Regions from separate parts of the Sodalis sp. RH21 genome, predicted to be linked through region 1. Evidence: predicted binding sites of a transcription regulator. Region 1 holds the regulator's gene; the other holds the start of a gene.
What was found. The regulator Fur, encoded in region 1, represses iron uptake genes when iron is present. The targets are predictions, from matches to a motif close to ATAATAATGAGAACNACTATCAA.
Positions count from the first base shown of each region.

Region 2: a site for Fur is predicted at 4,732-4,754, ahead of ftnA (non-heme ferritin). Genes of this name have one in related genera too.

Region 1 covers NZ_CP178732.1:4,197,359-4,205,286, reverse strand. The annotation lists gene nagE (N-acetylglucosamine-specific PTS transporter subunit IIBC) at 1-225, shown strand, start outside; gene glnS (glutamine--tRNA ligase) at 530-2,197, shown strand; gene fur (ferric iron uptake transcriptional regulator) at 2,290-2,760, opposite strand; gene fldA (flavodoxin FldA) at 3,088-3,603, opposite strand; gene ybfE (LexA regulated protein) at 3,784-4,083, opposite strand; gene ACL2XP_RS19355 (alpha/beta fold hydrolase) at 4,264-5,046, opposite strand; gene seqA (replication initiation negative regulator SeqA) at 5,318-5,851, shown strand; gene pgm (phosphoglucomutase (alpha-D-glucose-1,6-bisphosphate-dependent)) at 5,879-7,522, shown strand; gene ACL2XP_RS19340 (PadR family transcriptional regulator) at 7,709-7,928, shown strand, end outside.
Region 2 covers NZ_CP178732.1:2,546,818-2,554,745, forward strand. The annotation lists gene ACL2XP_RS11675 (YebF family protein) at 1-236, shown strand, start outside; gene ACL2XP_RS11680 (tellurite resistance TerB family protein) at 418-1,068, shown strand; gene ACL2XP_RS11685 (S9 family peptidase) at 1,165-3,216, shown strand; gene exoX (exodeoxyribonuclease X) at 3,231-3,908, opposite strand; gene ACL2XP_RS11695 (DNA polymerase III subunit theta) at 4,336-4,563, opposite strand; gene ftnA (non-heme ferritin) at 4,937-5,452, shown strand; gene yobA (CopC domain-containing protein YobA) at 5,670-6,050, shown strand; gene copD (copper homeostasis membrane protein CopD) at 6,051-6,935, shown strand; gene ACL2XP_RS11715 (YebY family protein) at 7,001-7,336, shown strand; gene ACL2XP_RS11720 (hypothetical protein) at 7,611-7,733, shown strand; gene ACL2XP_RS11725 (hypothetical protein) at 7,918-7,928, shown strand, end outside.

The sequences.
Region 1 (7,928 bases):
GGGCTGCAAGGCCAGGGCTTTACCTTACTGGCGGAAGAGGGCAGCAAGGTGACCCAGGGACAGCCGATTCTGGAGCTGGATCTGGACTACCTCGGCGCCAACGCCCGTTCATTGATAAGCCCGGTGGTGATTGCCAATATGGATCAGTTCGGCGCCATAGCGGCCGTGGCCAGCGGTGTGGTTATCGCGGGTGAAACGCCGCTGCTGGATATCACCGCTAAATAACCGCATGTGGTTATAGCCGGCGTTCAATATCTAGTTGTAGTTGTATTGTTGGTTCCGGCGCGCCTGGCGCGCCGGAACCTTCCCGCTCCGTTGTTCCATCCCGATGAATCCCTTTCCGGTTATCCTCCGGCGTTATCGCGCCTATGGTAATATAATGTCAAACCATCGCCTTATCGGCTAGCCATGGCCAACGGCGGCGCTCGCGCCGGGATAAGATTTTCTGCAACTAACGGTTGTGTCGAAACGTGGCTTGTTGGAACATATGGGCGATAAATGTCGTGCTTTCGCGTAGAGGAATATCAATATGAGTGAGGCAGAAGCCCGCCCAACGAACTTTATTCGTCAAATTATTGACGAAGATTTGGCATCGGGTAAGCACCATTCGGTGCATACCCGTTTTCCGCCGGAGCCTAACGGCTATTTGCATATCGGTCATGCAAAGTCCATTTGCCTGAATTTCGGCATCGCCCAGGATTACCAGGGACAGTGCAACCTGCGTTTTGATGATACCAATCCGGCGAAAGAAGATATCGAATTCGTTGATTCGATCAAGCAGGACGTCAAGTGGCTGGGGTTCGAGTGGAGCGGCGATATTCATTATTCATCGGATTATTTTGACCAGTTGCATGACTACGCCGTGGAGCTGATCAAAAAAGGGCTGGCCTATGTGGACGAGCTGTCCCCCGACGCTATTCGCGAATATCGCGGCAACCTGACTTCGCCGGGCAGAAACAGCCCGTTCCGCGATCGTCCGGTGGAAGACAACCTGGCACTGTTCGCCATCATGCGCAACGGTGGGTTTGCCGAAGGTTCGGCCTGCCTGCGCGCCAAAATCGATATGGCGTCCTCCTTTATGGTAATGCGCGACCCGGTGCTGTACCGCATCAAGTTCGCCGAACACCACCAGACCGGCACCAAATGGTGCATCTATCCGATGTATGATTTTACCCACTGCATCTCCGATGCCCTGGAAGGGATTACCCATTCGCTGTGCACCCTGGAGTTCCAGGATAACCGCCGCTTATATGATTGGGTGCTGGATAACATCAGTATTGGCTGCCACCCGCGCCAATATGAGTTTTCGCGTCTGAATCTTGAATACGCCATTATGTCCAAGCGCAAGCTGACCCAGTTGGTGGCGGAAAATATTGTCGAGGGATGGGATGACCCGCGCATGCCGACTATTTCCGGCCTGCGCCGCCGTGGATATACCGCCGCCTCGATCCGCGAATTCTGCCGTCGCATCGGCGTGACCAAGCAGGATAACAACGTGGAAATCGCCGCTCTGGAAGCCTGTATCCGCGAAGATTTGAACGAAAGCGCCCCGCGCGCCATGGCGGTTATCGACCCGGTCAAGGTGATTATCGAAAATCTGCCCGTCGGGCACGAAGAGACCGTGACCATGCCAACCCATCCCAATAAACCGGAAATGGGTCATCGCCAGGTGGCGTTTGGCCGCGAGATTTATATCGATCGGGCGGATTTTCGCGAGGAAGCCAATAAGCAGTACAAGCGGCTGGTGCTGGGCAAAGAAGTACGGCTGCGCAATGCCTATGTGATCAAGGCCGAACGCGTGCAAAAAGATGAAGAGGGTGAAATCACCGCTTTGTATTGCACTTATGATCCGGACACGTTAAGTAAAGATCCGGCGGATGGGCGCAAGGTGAAAGGGGTTATCCATTGGGTATCGGCTACCCGCGGCGTCGCCGCGGAGTTCCGCTTATACGATCGTTTGTTCAGCGAGGCGAATCCCGCCGCGGCGGAAGATTTTCTGTCGGCGCTTAATCCGGAATCGCTGGTGATCAAGCAAGGTATCGTGGAGGCAAGCGTGCTGGACGCCCAGATCGGCCATCCGTTCCAATTTGAACGCGAAGGTTACTTCTGCGCCGACACCCGCTACTTCAGCCGGGAAAAACCGGTGTTTAACCGCACCGTCGGCCTGCGGGACACCTGGACCAAAACCGCCGTCTGAGGACGCCGCCGCGAATTGATATCAACGCTGCTTCGGCAGCGTTTTTTTTATGCCTGGCCACTGGGAACGTGGCTACGGTGGAAACGCCCGGGTTATTCCTTCACGCCGTTAAGCATATCGCTATGGTCGTGCAGGGTTTCGTCTTCACGGCAGTTGCCGACTTCACAATGTCCGTAAAGATATAAACTGTGGTTGGTAAGTTTGATATTGTGTTTTTTGGCGATATCGCGCTGGCGCGCTTCGATAAATTCATCGCGAAACTCAATCACTTTGCCGCAATCCAGGCAGATCAGATGATCGTGATGATACTGCTGGGTCAGTTCAAAAACCGATTTGCCGCCTTCGAAATTATGGCGGGTGACGATGCCGGCATCGTCAAACTGGTTCAGTACCCGGTACACGGTGGCTAAACCGATCTCCTCGCCCATATCGATCAGTTTTTTGTAGAGATCCTCCGCACTGACGTGATGGCATTCCGGATCTTGCAACACTTCCAGAATCTTCAGTCTGGGAAGGGTGACTTTCAGGCCGGCCTTCTTCAATGCAATATTATTGTCAGTCATGCGGGTATAGTCCTGTTACTTTGAAAATCTGATTGTAGGCAAATGTAGCCTATAACATCGGTCGGCCCGAAAAATGTGACGCCGTCTCATTATAGGACTGCCTGTCCAAAATGAAAACCGCACCCTGTTAACAACTATAGCCCTTTTCGTAGGGCACATTCTGCAACATTTTGACCAAAAGGGTGAAACCGCTGCGCTATTGTACCGCTTTGTGGCTAAAAGTTAAAAACTTGTATCTATTAATTCGACAGGAATAACTTATCGGCAAGGCCGACGGGCCGCCATAACGGCTGACGGCCCGTGGTGGTTGCCGGGGCAGCCGGTGAATCAGCCCAGGTTCAGCTCGGCGCTGATCTGTTTTACCCAGCCGTCGACCCGAGCATTGGTCAGTTCAGGTTGGCGATCTTCATCGATGGCCAGGCCGATGAAATGATTGTCGTCGGCCAGCCCTTTCGAGGCTTCGAAATGGTAACCGGCGGTAGGCCAATGGCCGATAATGGTCGCGCCGTTCGGTTCGATGATATCGCGGATGGTGCCCATGGCGTCACAAAAATATTCCGCGTAATCCTCCTGGTCGCCACAGCCGAACAGGGCCACGGTTTTGCCAGTGAAATCAATCTCTTCCAGGGTAGGGAAAAAGTCATCCCAATCACATTGCGCTTCGCCATAATACCACGTCGGGATACCCAGTAGCAGAGTATTGAACTGCGCCAGGTCTTCTTTACTGCTTTTGGCAATGTCATGAACTTCGGCAACATCCGCGCCAAGTTGCTTTTGGATCATTTTGGCAATATTTTCGGTATTGCCGGTATCACTGCCAAAAAAAATGCCTACAGTTGCCATGAATTTGAAAACCTCTTAAATATTAAGGATATGTTCTGCAATCGGTTCGTTCGGGTTCTGGGGCAATAATAGCAGACCATAACAGCGGGAGAAACTCGTTCCGCCGGGGTTTTGTCTCAAATTCAGACTCCCCGCGGCCGCAAGCCTTGAATCAGCCGGCGGCGTAAGGGTGCTATGGGGTCATTGCCCCCCCTTGGCCGCATTTTGCTGCCGCTCCAGCTCGGCCAGTAAAATCAATTCTATCAGTTCGCTGCGCGACAGATTTTGCCGCTCCGCCAGTTCGTTTAACGCGTCCACCGCCTGGGCGTTGATTTTCAGTTCCACCCGGCGCAGGCCGCGCACTTTATCCCGGCGCAGCTGGTTGCGCTTATTGATGCGCAACTGCTCATCCCTGGATAGGGGGTTGGTCTTCGGGCGCCCTGGACGTCGTTCATCGATAAATAAATCCAGGGTGGTGCGGTCCGTTTGTTCTTTTGCCATAGGTCATGAAGGGATTGTGCATCGGAAAGCGGGCGGGCAACCGCCCTGACGGTGCCGATGCTGGCTTCGCCATCAGGGTGTCTCGCCCGTAACGTTACTTTTCCGGACGTCGTGGCGCCGGAAAACATAGCGCGCCATGTTACCCCACCCCGGCATTAAACGACAATATTAAACTCAAGGTTAATCAGGCCGTTTCGGCAACGATGCCAGAAAACGCGCGACGGCGCGCACGGTGGCTTCGGGTTTTTCCGCGTGGACCCAATGCCCGGCGCCGGCGATGGCATGGCCGCGCGCCTGCGGGAATTGCCGCTGGATGTCCTGCCGGTAGCGGTCATCCAGATAGGGGGATTTTTCGCCGCGGATAAATAATACCGGACCGGGCCAGGGAGCGGATTCCTGCCAGGCGATCAGCGCCGGATAGCTGTTCCACAGGGCTTCGACGTTGAATTGCCATCCCTCAGGACGCAGGGATTTCAGTAAAAACTGAATCGTCCCCTGGTCGGCGATATCCTCGCGCATCAGCGCCGCCGCCTCGGTGCGCTGGGTGATGCCCGCCGCGCTTACCCGCCGCAGCGCGGCAAATACGCCGTCGTGATGGCGGGTAGGGTAGCTGACCGGAGCCATATCAATCACCACCAGCCCGGCGATCCGCCCGGGAATCAGGGCGGTCAGCATCATGGCGACCTTGCCGCCCATGGAATGGCCGATAACGATGCACCGTTCTATTTGCAGCTCATCCAAAAGTGCCAGCACATCGCCGGCCATGGCGGCGTAACCGGCGTCGCTATCATGGGGTGAAAGACCGTGGTTGCGCAAATCGATTTGCAGGGTGGCATGCTGCTCTTGCAGCGGACGGGCCAGCACGCCGAGGTTATCCAGGCTGCCGAACAGGCCGTGCAGCAAAACCACCGGCAGCGCATCGCCGGGCTGTCGGGCCGGTTGCAGACGATAGTGTAATTTCATCGTGATCCTTATGGCGGCGCGGTTTATTGGCCTTTTTAGCAATTGATCATAAAGTTATTTTGCGGCGCATACGGATCTGGTCCGCGCGCAATAGGGTTAGCCTAGCATGAGTTTTCCGCGCCCGCGCCGCAAAAAATGGCGGCGCGCCTGCCGGCCCGGACGGGGGATTATCCGACTTTTTGGTTAAGCCCGATACTAGCGCTATTCGCAGGGACGGTTTAGCTTGTATAATCCTGTTGATTGATTTATGAGAAGAAAACCCCGGATAAAGATGAAAACAATTGAAGTCGACGAAGACCTTTACCGCTATATCGCCGGTCACACCCAACATATCGGCGAAAGCGCCTCGGATATTTTACGCCGCATGCTGAAATTCGACGCGCAGGCCGGCGCAACCCCCCGCAGCGCGCCGCCGGCCGAGGTGCAGGCCAAGCCGGAGGTTCCCGCGCCGGCCCGCGATCGGGTGCGCGCCATGCGCGAGCTGCTGCTTTCGGACAGCTATGCCGAACAGCGCAAGGCGGTTGACCGCTTTATGCTGGTGCTGACCACCCTTTACCAGATCTCCCCGGCGCAGTTCGCCGAGGCGGCCGATATCCTCCATGGGCGCACCCGTACCTATTTTGCCGCCGATGAACAGACACTTTTGCAAAATGGCAGCCATACTAAACCTAAACAGGTACCGGAAACGCCCTATTGGGTCATAACGAATACCAACACCGGACGTAAACGCGGCATGGTGGAACACATTATGCTGGCCATGCAGTTCCCGGTGGAACTGACGGATAAAGTTTGCGGCACCATTTAATTAATAGCAGCCAAGGGAGAAGCACCGATGGCTAATAGCCCCCGCGCCGGGCAACCCGCCCGGCAAAGCGATTTGATTAACGTCGCGCAGTTAACCTCGCAGTATTATGTTTTGCGTCCGGAAACGGGCAATACCGCCCATGCGGTGAAATTCGGGACGTCCGGTCATCGCGGCAGCGCGGGCCGTCACAGTTTCAACGAAGCCCATATCCTGGCCATCAGCCAGGCGATCGCCGAAGAACGCCGCAACCAGGGCATCACCGGGCCGTGCTACGTGGGTAAAGATACCCATGCGCTGTCGGAACCGGCGTTTATTTCCGTGCTGGAAGTGCTCAGCGCCAACGGCGTGGAAGTGATTGTCCAGCAGGACAACGGTTTTACCCCCACCCCGGCGGTGTCGAACGCCATCCTGACCCACAATCGCGCCGGCGGTCCCCAGGCGGACGGCATCGTAATCACCCCATCCCATAATCCGCCGGAAGACGGCGGGATTAAATATAATCCGCCTAACGGCGGGCCGGCGGATACCAATCTGACCAAGGTGATTGAAGAGCGCGCCAATGCCCTGCTGGCCGAGGATTTGCGCGGCGTGCGGCGCCAGACGCTGGATGCGGCCTGGCAGAGCGGCCATATCCATGCGCAGGATCTGGTGCAGGCTTACGTGGAGGGGCTGGCCGACGTGGTGGATATGGCGGCGATCCAAAAAGCCGGCCTGAAGCTGGGCGTCGATCCCCTCGGCGGTTCCGGTATCGCCTACTGGCAGCGTATCGCCCAGCACTATCAGCTGGACTTGACGCTGGTGAATGAAGAGATCGACCAGACGTTCCGCTTTATGCATCTTGACCATGACGGCATTATCCGCATGGATTGTTCGTCCCAATGGGCGATGGCCGGCTTGCTGGCGCTGCGCGACAAGTTTGATCTGGCCTTGGCCAACGATCCGGATTACGACCGCCACGGCATCGTTACGCCGGCGGGGTTGATGAATCCCAACCATTTCCTGGCGGTGGCCATCAACTACCTGTTCCAGCATCGCCCGCAGTGGGGCGCGGATGTGGCGGTAGGCAAAACGCTGGTATCCAGCGCGATGATCGACCGCGTGGTGGCCGATCTCGGCCGCAAGCTGGTGGAAGTGCCGGTGGGCTTCAAGTGGTTTGTCGACGGACTGTTTGACGGCAGCCTGGGTTTTGGCGGCGAAGAGAGCGCCGGGGCCTCGTTCCTGCGTTTTGACGGCCGTCCGTGGTCCACCGACAAGGATGGCATTATCATGTGCCTGCTGGCGGCGGAAATTACCGCGGTCACCGGTAAAAATCCGCAGCAGCATTATGATGAGCTGGCGCAGCGTTTTGGCGCCCCCAGCTATAACCGCATCCAGGCTCCGGCCACCCATGCGCAAAAGGCTATCCTGAGCAAACTGTCGCCGGAAAAAGTCAGCGCCAGCACCCTGGCCGGCGATCCGATCACCGCGCGCCTGACCGAAGCGCCCGGTAACGGCGCATCCATCGGCGGGCTGAAAGTCATGACCAAGAACGGCTGGTTCGCGGCGCGGCCCTCCGGTACCGAAGAGGCCTACAAAATTTATTGCGAAAGCTTCCTCGGCGCCGAACACCGCGAGCAAATTGAAAAAGAAGCGGTGGAAATTGTCAGCGAAGTGCTGGCTGGCGCCAAGTAACCTCCCGTTTTGCCGCCTTTGGCCCGGCCGTCCCGTAAGGGGCGGTCGGGTTTATTGTTTTAGCTTCCCCAACGTTTTATCTCCTCGCTTGCATCGCCTGCTTCTCTGTTAATTTAGATATATCTTTTATTGCAATTTTTGGGGACCCCGGGTAACTTAGATATATCTAAATAACGAGGAGGCAGTATGCACTTTCATCGACATCATCCTTATTGCTCCCGCGGCGAAGGCGGCGAAGGGGGGCGGGGCGAACGCCATGGACACCGCGGCGAAGCACGCCGGCCGCACGACGGCGAGCATAAACTGCGCCGGCTGTTTGAGCATGGCGATCTGCGCATCGTATTGCTGGCGCTGGTGGCGCGTAAACCCAGCCATGGTTATGAGTTGATCAAGGAAATAGAGCAGG
Region 2 (7,928 bases), 1.7 Mb from region 1:
CCCAGGTTGCGGAACTGATTAAACAGGATTATACCCAGAATCGCTTTCCCCGCGCCGATGACGATAAAAAAGCGCTGGGCGAAACGATTGTCACCCAGGTTAACCCCGAGGATATCACCGGCAGCGGCGATAACTGGCAGGCACCGTTGAAAATTCGCGGACAAAGCGCCGACCGCGCTTTTGCGGTAACGCTGGATTGCCAGGCAGGTGAAATAAGTTACGCCTTGCAGCCCTAATCCCCGCTGTTTCGCGGTTTCTCCGGCGGTGCGGATGATTGCGCGCCGCCGGTTTGGTCTCTTGAATATCCCGCCTTGCCCCGCAGGCTTCTTTGCAAACCCTTTTAATAAATTGACAATAAATCGTCTATTTTGGTGGACAGGGATCGTGCAGCGATCCGAACTCACCAAGGGGACGGCTATGAACCAATGGATGCAAAAAATCCAAACGATGGTCCAGCAAAAGGGCGGGCAGGGCGATAGCGCCAACCTGGCCAATCTATTGGCTCCCGGTGCGCTCGGCGGCTTGGTCGGCCTGCTGATTGCCAATAAATCGTCGCGCAAGGCCATCGGCGCGGTGGGGAAAAACGCCCTGTTCATCGGGGGCGGCGCCGCATTGGGGGCGGTGGTGTGGGATCAATATAAAAAGCGCATGCGCGACGCCCAGCCCCAGGCCGTGCCCGCCGCCCAGCCAAGCCCTATCGATCGGCGCGCCCAGCGGTTGATCATGGCGCTGGTATTCGCCGCCAAAGCCGACGGGCATATCGATGACACTGAACGGCAATCCATTCAACAACATATTCACCAACTGGGCTGGGGCGACGAAGTAGAGCACCTGGTGCAGGACGCCATAATCCAGCCGCTGGACCCGGAGCGTCTGACCCGTGATATCCGCACCGAGGACGAAGCGCTGGAAATCTATTGCCTGAGCTGCGCGGTGGTGGATGTCGATCATTTTATGGAGCGAAGTTATATGGATGCCCTGGCACGGGCGCTTAAAATTCCGGATGATGTAAAAACCGAGCTTGAACAGCGGGTTAATTCCCAGGTCAGCGTTGTCGCCGTCCCATAACCCGACGCGGTGAGCGCCGGGCGCCGCTGCCGCTGCGCTTGGCAACCCGCCGGATTCGTGCCACTCTGTTTCTTATGCAAATAAGGAAGGGTGCGTATGATATTTCCCCCAATAGCTGAAAAAAGGCCTCATACATTAACCGTGCATGGTGAGACACGGATCGATAATTATTATTGGCTACGTGATGACAAGCGGGAAGACCCTGCCGTGCTCGACTACCTTGCCCAGGAAAACACCTATGGCGAAACCATGATGGCCGGCCACGACGAGCTGCGTCACAAACTCTTTACCGAAATGGTGGAGCGCATCCCGCAGCAAGACCGTTCGGTGCCTTACATCCGTCGCGGTTACCGCTATCAAAGCCGCTATGAGCAAGGCAACGAATATGCCATTTATACCCGCCAGCCGGCGGAACCGGCCGACGGGGATACGTGGGAAATCCTGCTCGACGGCAACCAGCGGGCGGCGCAAAGCGAGTTTTATACCATGGGGTCGCTGGAAATAAGCCCCGACAACGCCATTATGGCGGCGGCGGAAGATTTCTTGTCGCGCCGCCTGTACGGCATTCGTTTTAAAAACCTGGCCCGCGACTCCTGGTATCCGGAAGTCATCGAAAACGCCTCATCGGGGTTTGAATGGACCAATGATTCCAAAATTCTCTACTACGTCCGCAAACATAAAAAAACGCTGCTGCCCTATCAGGTCTACCGCCACCGGGTCGGCACGTCGACGGATCTCGACGAACTGGTGTATGAAGAACAAGACGACGCTTTTTACGTCAGCGTGCATAAAACCACCTCCGAGCGTTATATTATTATTGCCTTGGGTAGCACGACGTCCGGCGAAATCCTGCTGCTGGACGCGGACGACCCCAGCGCGACGCCGCAGCTGTTCCTGGCCCGCCGCCACGACCATGAATATTCGCTGGACCATTTTCAGGGCTATTTTTACCTGCGTTCCAATCGCGACGGTAAAAACTTTGCCCTGTATCGCAGCGAAACGCCTGATGAACGGCAGTGGCAGCCGCTGATTCCCGCAAGGGACGACGTCGTGCTGGAAAGTTTCACGCTATTTACCGATTGGCTGGTGCTCGAAGAACGGCATCAAGGCCTGACCAGCCTGCGGCAAATTCATTGGGAAACCGGGGAAGAGAAGGGCATCGCTTTCGACGATCCCACCTATGTGACCTGGCTGGCCTACAACCCCGATCCGCAAACCCAGTGGGTACGCTATGGTTATTCTTCCATGACCACGCCTACCACCCTGTTCGAATTGAATATGGCCACCGGCGAGCGCAAGCTGCTCAAACAGTCCCTGGTGAAAAACTTCGACGCGGAAAACTACCGCAGCGAACGGCTATGGGTCACCGCCCGCGACGGCGCCGAGGTACCGGTTTCGCTGGTGTATCGCAAGGATCTGTTTCATCACGGCCGCAACCCCCTGCTGGTATATGGTTATGGTTCTTATGGCAGCAGCATGGACCCTGATTTCAGCGCCAGCCGCCTGAGCCTGCTGGACCGCGGTTTTGTGTTTGCCCTGGCGCATATACGCGGCGGCGGCGAACTGGGCCAGCAATGGTATGAAGACGGCAAGCTGTTTAACAAGCTAAATACCTTCACCGACTTTATCGATGTGAGCCGGTATCTGCTTAAGCAAGGCTATGGGGATGAGCAGCAGGCCTTCGCCATGGGCGGCAGCGCCGGCGGGCTGTTGATGGGCGCGGTGATCAATATGGCGCCGACGCTGTTCAAGGGCGTGGTGGCGCAGGTACCGTTCGTGGATGTCGTGACCACTATGCTTGATGACAGCATTCCGCTGACCACCGGCGAATATGACGAGTGGGGCAATCCGGAAGAGAAGGCCTATTATGACTATATGCTGCGCTACAGCCCTTATGACCAGGTAAGCCCGCAACCCTATCCCCATCTGCTGGTCACCACCGGCCTGCACGATTCCCAGGTGCAATATTGGGAACCGGCCAAATGGGTCGCCAAGCTCAGGGCCGTCAAAACCAATGACAACCTGTTGCTGCTGTGCACCGATATGGATTCCGGTCACGGCGGTAAATCCGGGCGTTTCAAGGGTTATGAAGGAATAGCGATGGAGTACACTTTTATCCTTTCCCTGGCCGGGCAGGAACAGCAATAGCCGCCGGCAGCGCGTTAACGCGCTGCTTCTCCCTGGCTCAGGTAATGATTAATGCTAAAGCGCATATCCGCCGATAAATCCTTCAGGTTGCCCAACATCCATTTCAGATAGCCCGGGTCCTCCTTGGCGATGCGCTCCATGGGCTGGCCGCGGTATTTGCCGAATTTCAAGGTGGTCACCAATGTTGCCTGGTTGCTGAGCGCCACCATTTCCGCCGCGCTCCAGCCGGAATCGGCCATGATTTTCACCAGCAGCGCCGCCGTCACATAACAATCATACAAAGCGCGATGCGGATAAAGCCCGTCGGGCACGGTCACCGACAGGTTCAGGGCATAACGCAGATATTGATTGCTATATTTCAAGCCGGGATAGAGCTTGCGGGCAAGTTTGACGGTGCAAATCCACTCGCCGTGCATTTCCGGCAGCATGCGCCGGTCGAACGCGGCATTGTGCGCGACATAATAGGGGCTGCCGTGATAGCGGCCGACCGTTTTGGCGATACGCGGCTTATCCGCGACCATCTCTTCGGTAATATGATGGATGGCCATGGCCTCATAGCCGATGGCGCGGTCGGGGCAAACCAGGTCGCTCATCGGGTTGGTCAACAGGCCGTTTTCCACGTCAACCGAAGCAATCTCGACAACACCGCCTTCCAGGCCACAGGTTTCAGTATCAATGACACGAAAAGTCATGGTTTTTCCTATTCAGGGTACGAATGACTATTATGACCTGAATAGCAGCAACAAAAAACCCGCATCAGATGCGGGTTTATCATTGGCTCGCCTAAATTAAACGATATCAGGCTGGGTCTTTCTGTTGCGCTTGTCAGCGCGTTTTTCTTCCGGCGATTTTAACGGTTTCTTTTTCGCGTCTTTTTTACGATCCATTCCCTTACTCATATTTGCCTCTCTGTAAAAGAACCGGAAATGTAGGAATGATTAACTGCCAGTTGGCTAAGATAATCAAGTCAATTTGTGCTATTCCGCCACCCCAGGGGGACTACCAGAGGAGCGGCGAACGCCGGTACGGCGGGCTTGGGAGGGATAACGGCCAGCTTCCAGAACCCGCGATCGTGCTTATTGCGGACCGGCGGCAAAACCAGTATAGAGCAGGGCGGGATTATTTTCTCGGTTCATAGGGCAAACGGGAAAAATTTAACGATGCCTGGCGATAAAATGCCACCCGCTCGCGAAAGTAATCGCGCAACCGCTCCGGTTGTTCCCGTTCGATCTGCTCGGCAACTACCGGCATGTTGTAGCGTTCCTTGAAGGCGACGCCCGAAGCCGCCAGATCGACATTGATCTTGTCCATCACCTCAGCGTCGAGTTTTGCCAAATTATATTCCATACCACCTCCTGCGGCCGATAAGGGACAACGATGCTAAAAATAATGGACGGCGCTTAAAAACGCAAGGGCGGCGGACGCCATCGGGATAGAAATAATAATCGTTTGTATTCACAACGCCGGTGCGGCTAATGCGGCAATAATATTTTTCATTTTATTTCTCAATTCATAATACAAATAAGAATGCCTATCAATTCCATTTTGAATAATTAATTTATAGCAGGTCGATTTCATGGAAATAAATATTTAATATATTGATTTGTATGGTCTATTTAATTAGTATGCCATGCAGGTTAAATAATAGTATATATTTTGTTATCATTTGGGCATAATGATTGCGTCTACTTTTTAATTACCGGAACAAGGAAGCCTGCCCATGTTAAAACAAGAAATGGCTAATAAGCTTAACGAACAGCTAAATCTGGAATTTTTTTCCGCTAATCTTTATCTGCAAATGAGCGCCTGGTGCAGCGATAAAGGTTATGAAGGCGCCTCCGCTTTCCTGAAGACCCAGTCTCTTGAAGAGATGGATCATATGCGCCGCCTGTTCGATTACCTCAACGACGCTGGCACCATGCCGGTGCTGGGCGCCATCGAGGCGCCGCCCACCGGCTTTACGTCGCTGGCTGAACTGTTCAAACGCACCTACGAGCATGAGCAGATGATCACCCAGAAGATCAACGAACTGGCTCATGCGGCCATCACCTCTCAGGATTACTCCACGTTTAACTTCCTGCAGTGGTATGTGTCCGAACAGCATGAAGAAGAAAAATTGTTCAAATCCATTCTCGATAAACTGTCGCTGGTTAATACCAGCAACGGCGGGCTGTTCTTTATCGATCAGGATCTGAAAAAAATGAACGGCGGCGATAACACCCCCGCCGCGATTTAATCCCCGGCGCCGCCCTTGGCCAGGGCGCGCTCGACAGAAGTCCCGGCAATCGCTATCATCAGCTTGCGTCCAGGTAAGCGGAGCAGCGGCGCCGGGGCTTTTTTTATCCCCGGTTATTTCCTGCCCGGTATCGCGATAAAACCCCTACGGCTGCGCAATGGACGGCAAGCGTCGGTATAACCGACATGGCATGTTTCAGTATAAGGAAATGACGTTAATGTCCAGCCTTCGTATTACCGCCCCCGCCGTTGCGCTGATACTGACGGCGCTCACCGGCTTTGCGGCGCAGCAAGCCCAGGCCCATGCGCATCTCAAATCGCAATACCCGGCCGCCGGCGCCACCATGAGCGCCGCCCCCCAGGCGTTAACCATGACCTTTAGCCAGGGCATCGACCCCGCGGCCAGCGGCCTGGCGCTCACCGGGCCCGGCAACGTTCCTATTCCCACCGGCGTGATAAAAGCCGATCCGGCTAATCCCGCCCATATCATTATCCCAATCGATAAGCCTCTGACCGCCGGCGTTTATCAGGTGCAATGGCATGCCGTTTCCGTTGACGGCCATACCACCGAAGGCCGCTATCACTTCAGCGTAAAATAAATGATAAGCCTAGCGGCCAGCTACTCCGCCTGCCGATTTGTTCATATTGCCGCTATCATGCAGGGGTTCGGCATCGCTTTGTTTTGTGAATGCCTGGCTCCCGCCCGCCTGCGCGTCGCTTTGCGTAATTCCCTGGGCGGCGCCACCCGGATTATGGCATGGCTCAGCCTGCTGACGTCCGCGGGCATCCTGGCCCTGCAAGCCGGACAAATGGGCGACGGCTGGCCGCAAACCTTGAGTCCAGCCGTTTGGCTGGCGGTCTTAAACACCGCATTTGGGTCGGTATGGCTATGGCACCTGGCGGTGGCGCTGCTGGCGGTTTTAGCGGCGGGCCTGCATACCCTGTCGGCCATGCGCCATCGTCTCCTGCTCGCGGCGTTAAGCGGCCTGCTGATAAGCCAGGCCCTGGTGGGGCATTCCGCCATGTACGACGGAATGCGGGGCGCCTTGCAGCGCGGCAACCAAATATTGCACCTGTTCTCGGCGGCCTGGTGGCTGGGATGCCTCTTGCCGTTGCTGATCTGTTTGCCCCGGCTGCGCGGCGTGGGGCGCAACGATGCGCTGCACGCGCTGGTAAGATTTTCGCGCAGCGCCCATTTTGCCGTGGCGCTGGTGATTTTCAGCGGTTTGGTCAACACCTGGCTGGTGCTTGGCCAATGGCCGCTGGATTGGGCGTCCGCCTACCAGCGCCTGCTGTTGTTTAAAATCGCCGCTGTGGTGCTGATGGTGGCCCTGGCCATCACCAACCGCTATGCCGTGGTGCCGGCCATGGGACGCCAGCCGGAGGGTGCCATACGCCTGCTGACGTTGCTTACCTTAGGGGAACTGGTGCTGGGGTGCGCCGTGATGCTGCTGGTGAGCGTGTTCGCCACCTTTGAACCTTGATTAATCTGCGTGACGCCCGGCGGGCGGCACGGTAAACCGTAGGAAAAACCATGAAAATTCGCAATATGCTAGTTCTGGTAATCGCCCTGGCGGCGCAGTCGGCCGGCGCCGCGCAAATTATCACCGTCAGCAAATTTCAGTATGGTAAACAGTGGGCGTTTACCAAGGAGGAGGTGCAGCTGTTGTGCCGCCAGGACGGTTCCCTGCTGGCGCTCAATATGAGCACCCTGATGCAATATCCGCTGAACGACCAGGCGACGCGGCAAATGAATGCCGGCCAGATCAAAGCCCAGCCCATTGATACCATCCTGCTGGACGACCCGGCCCGGCCCGGCCAGAAGATGAGCGTCGCGCCATTCGCGCAGCGGGCGCAGCAGCTGTGCGACACGCCCAAGCAGTAACCGGAGGGAATCTCTTTAGCAAACTTATAATTTATTATGTTAATAATTTTAAGTGTGCTTGATATCACAAAGTTGCATTTTAGTGAATTACATTAGGGCGTAATGGGACCGGGGCGATGGAAAAGCGCTCGCGAGCTTCTATAATCAACGATGTAAGGCTAAACAGCTTACTTTAATGCCAACTTTTAGCGCACGGCTCTCTCCCAAGAGCCATTTCCCTAGACCGAATATAGGAATCGTATTCGGTCTTTTTTTTGCAGGCTAGGGGATTGGCGTGACCTATTCTTTTGCCCGCGAGGTGTTGCTCGATGCGCTGATCGCGCAGAGTTTTAGCCCGGCCTCGATTTACCTCATTGGCGGTGGTACGAAAAACCGGATGGACTACACGTGCAAATGAGTGGGTTAGGGCGGATAAATTTCATGCCAGGACGGATGAATCGCCCATAACACCATCGGGAAGTTGATATTGCTTATGTTTGCCAGAAATAAATATTAAATAGCGGGTTTATTCATGGCGTTTATGAGCAGGCCGTTCTATAGCTAAAGGGCACCAAATCGATGCGTACCGCAAGGATAATATTATGCCGCCAAA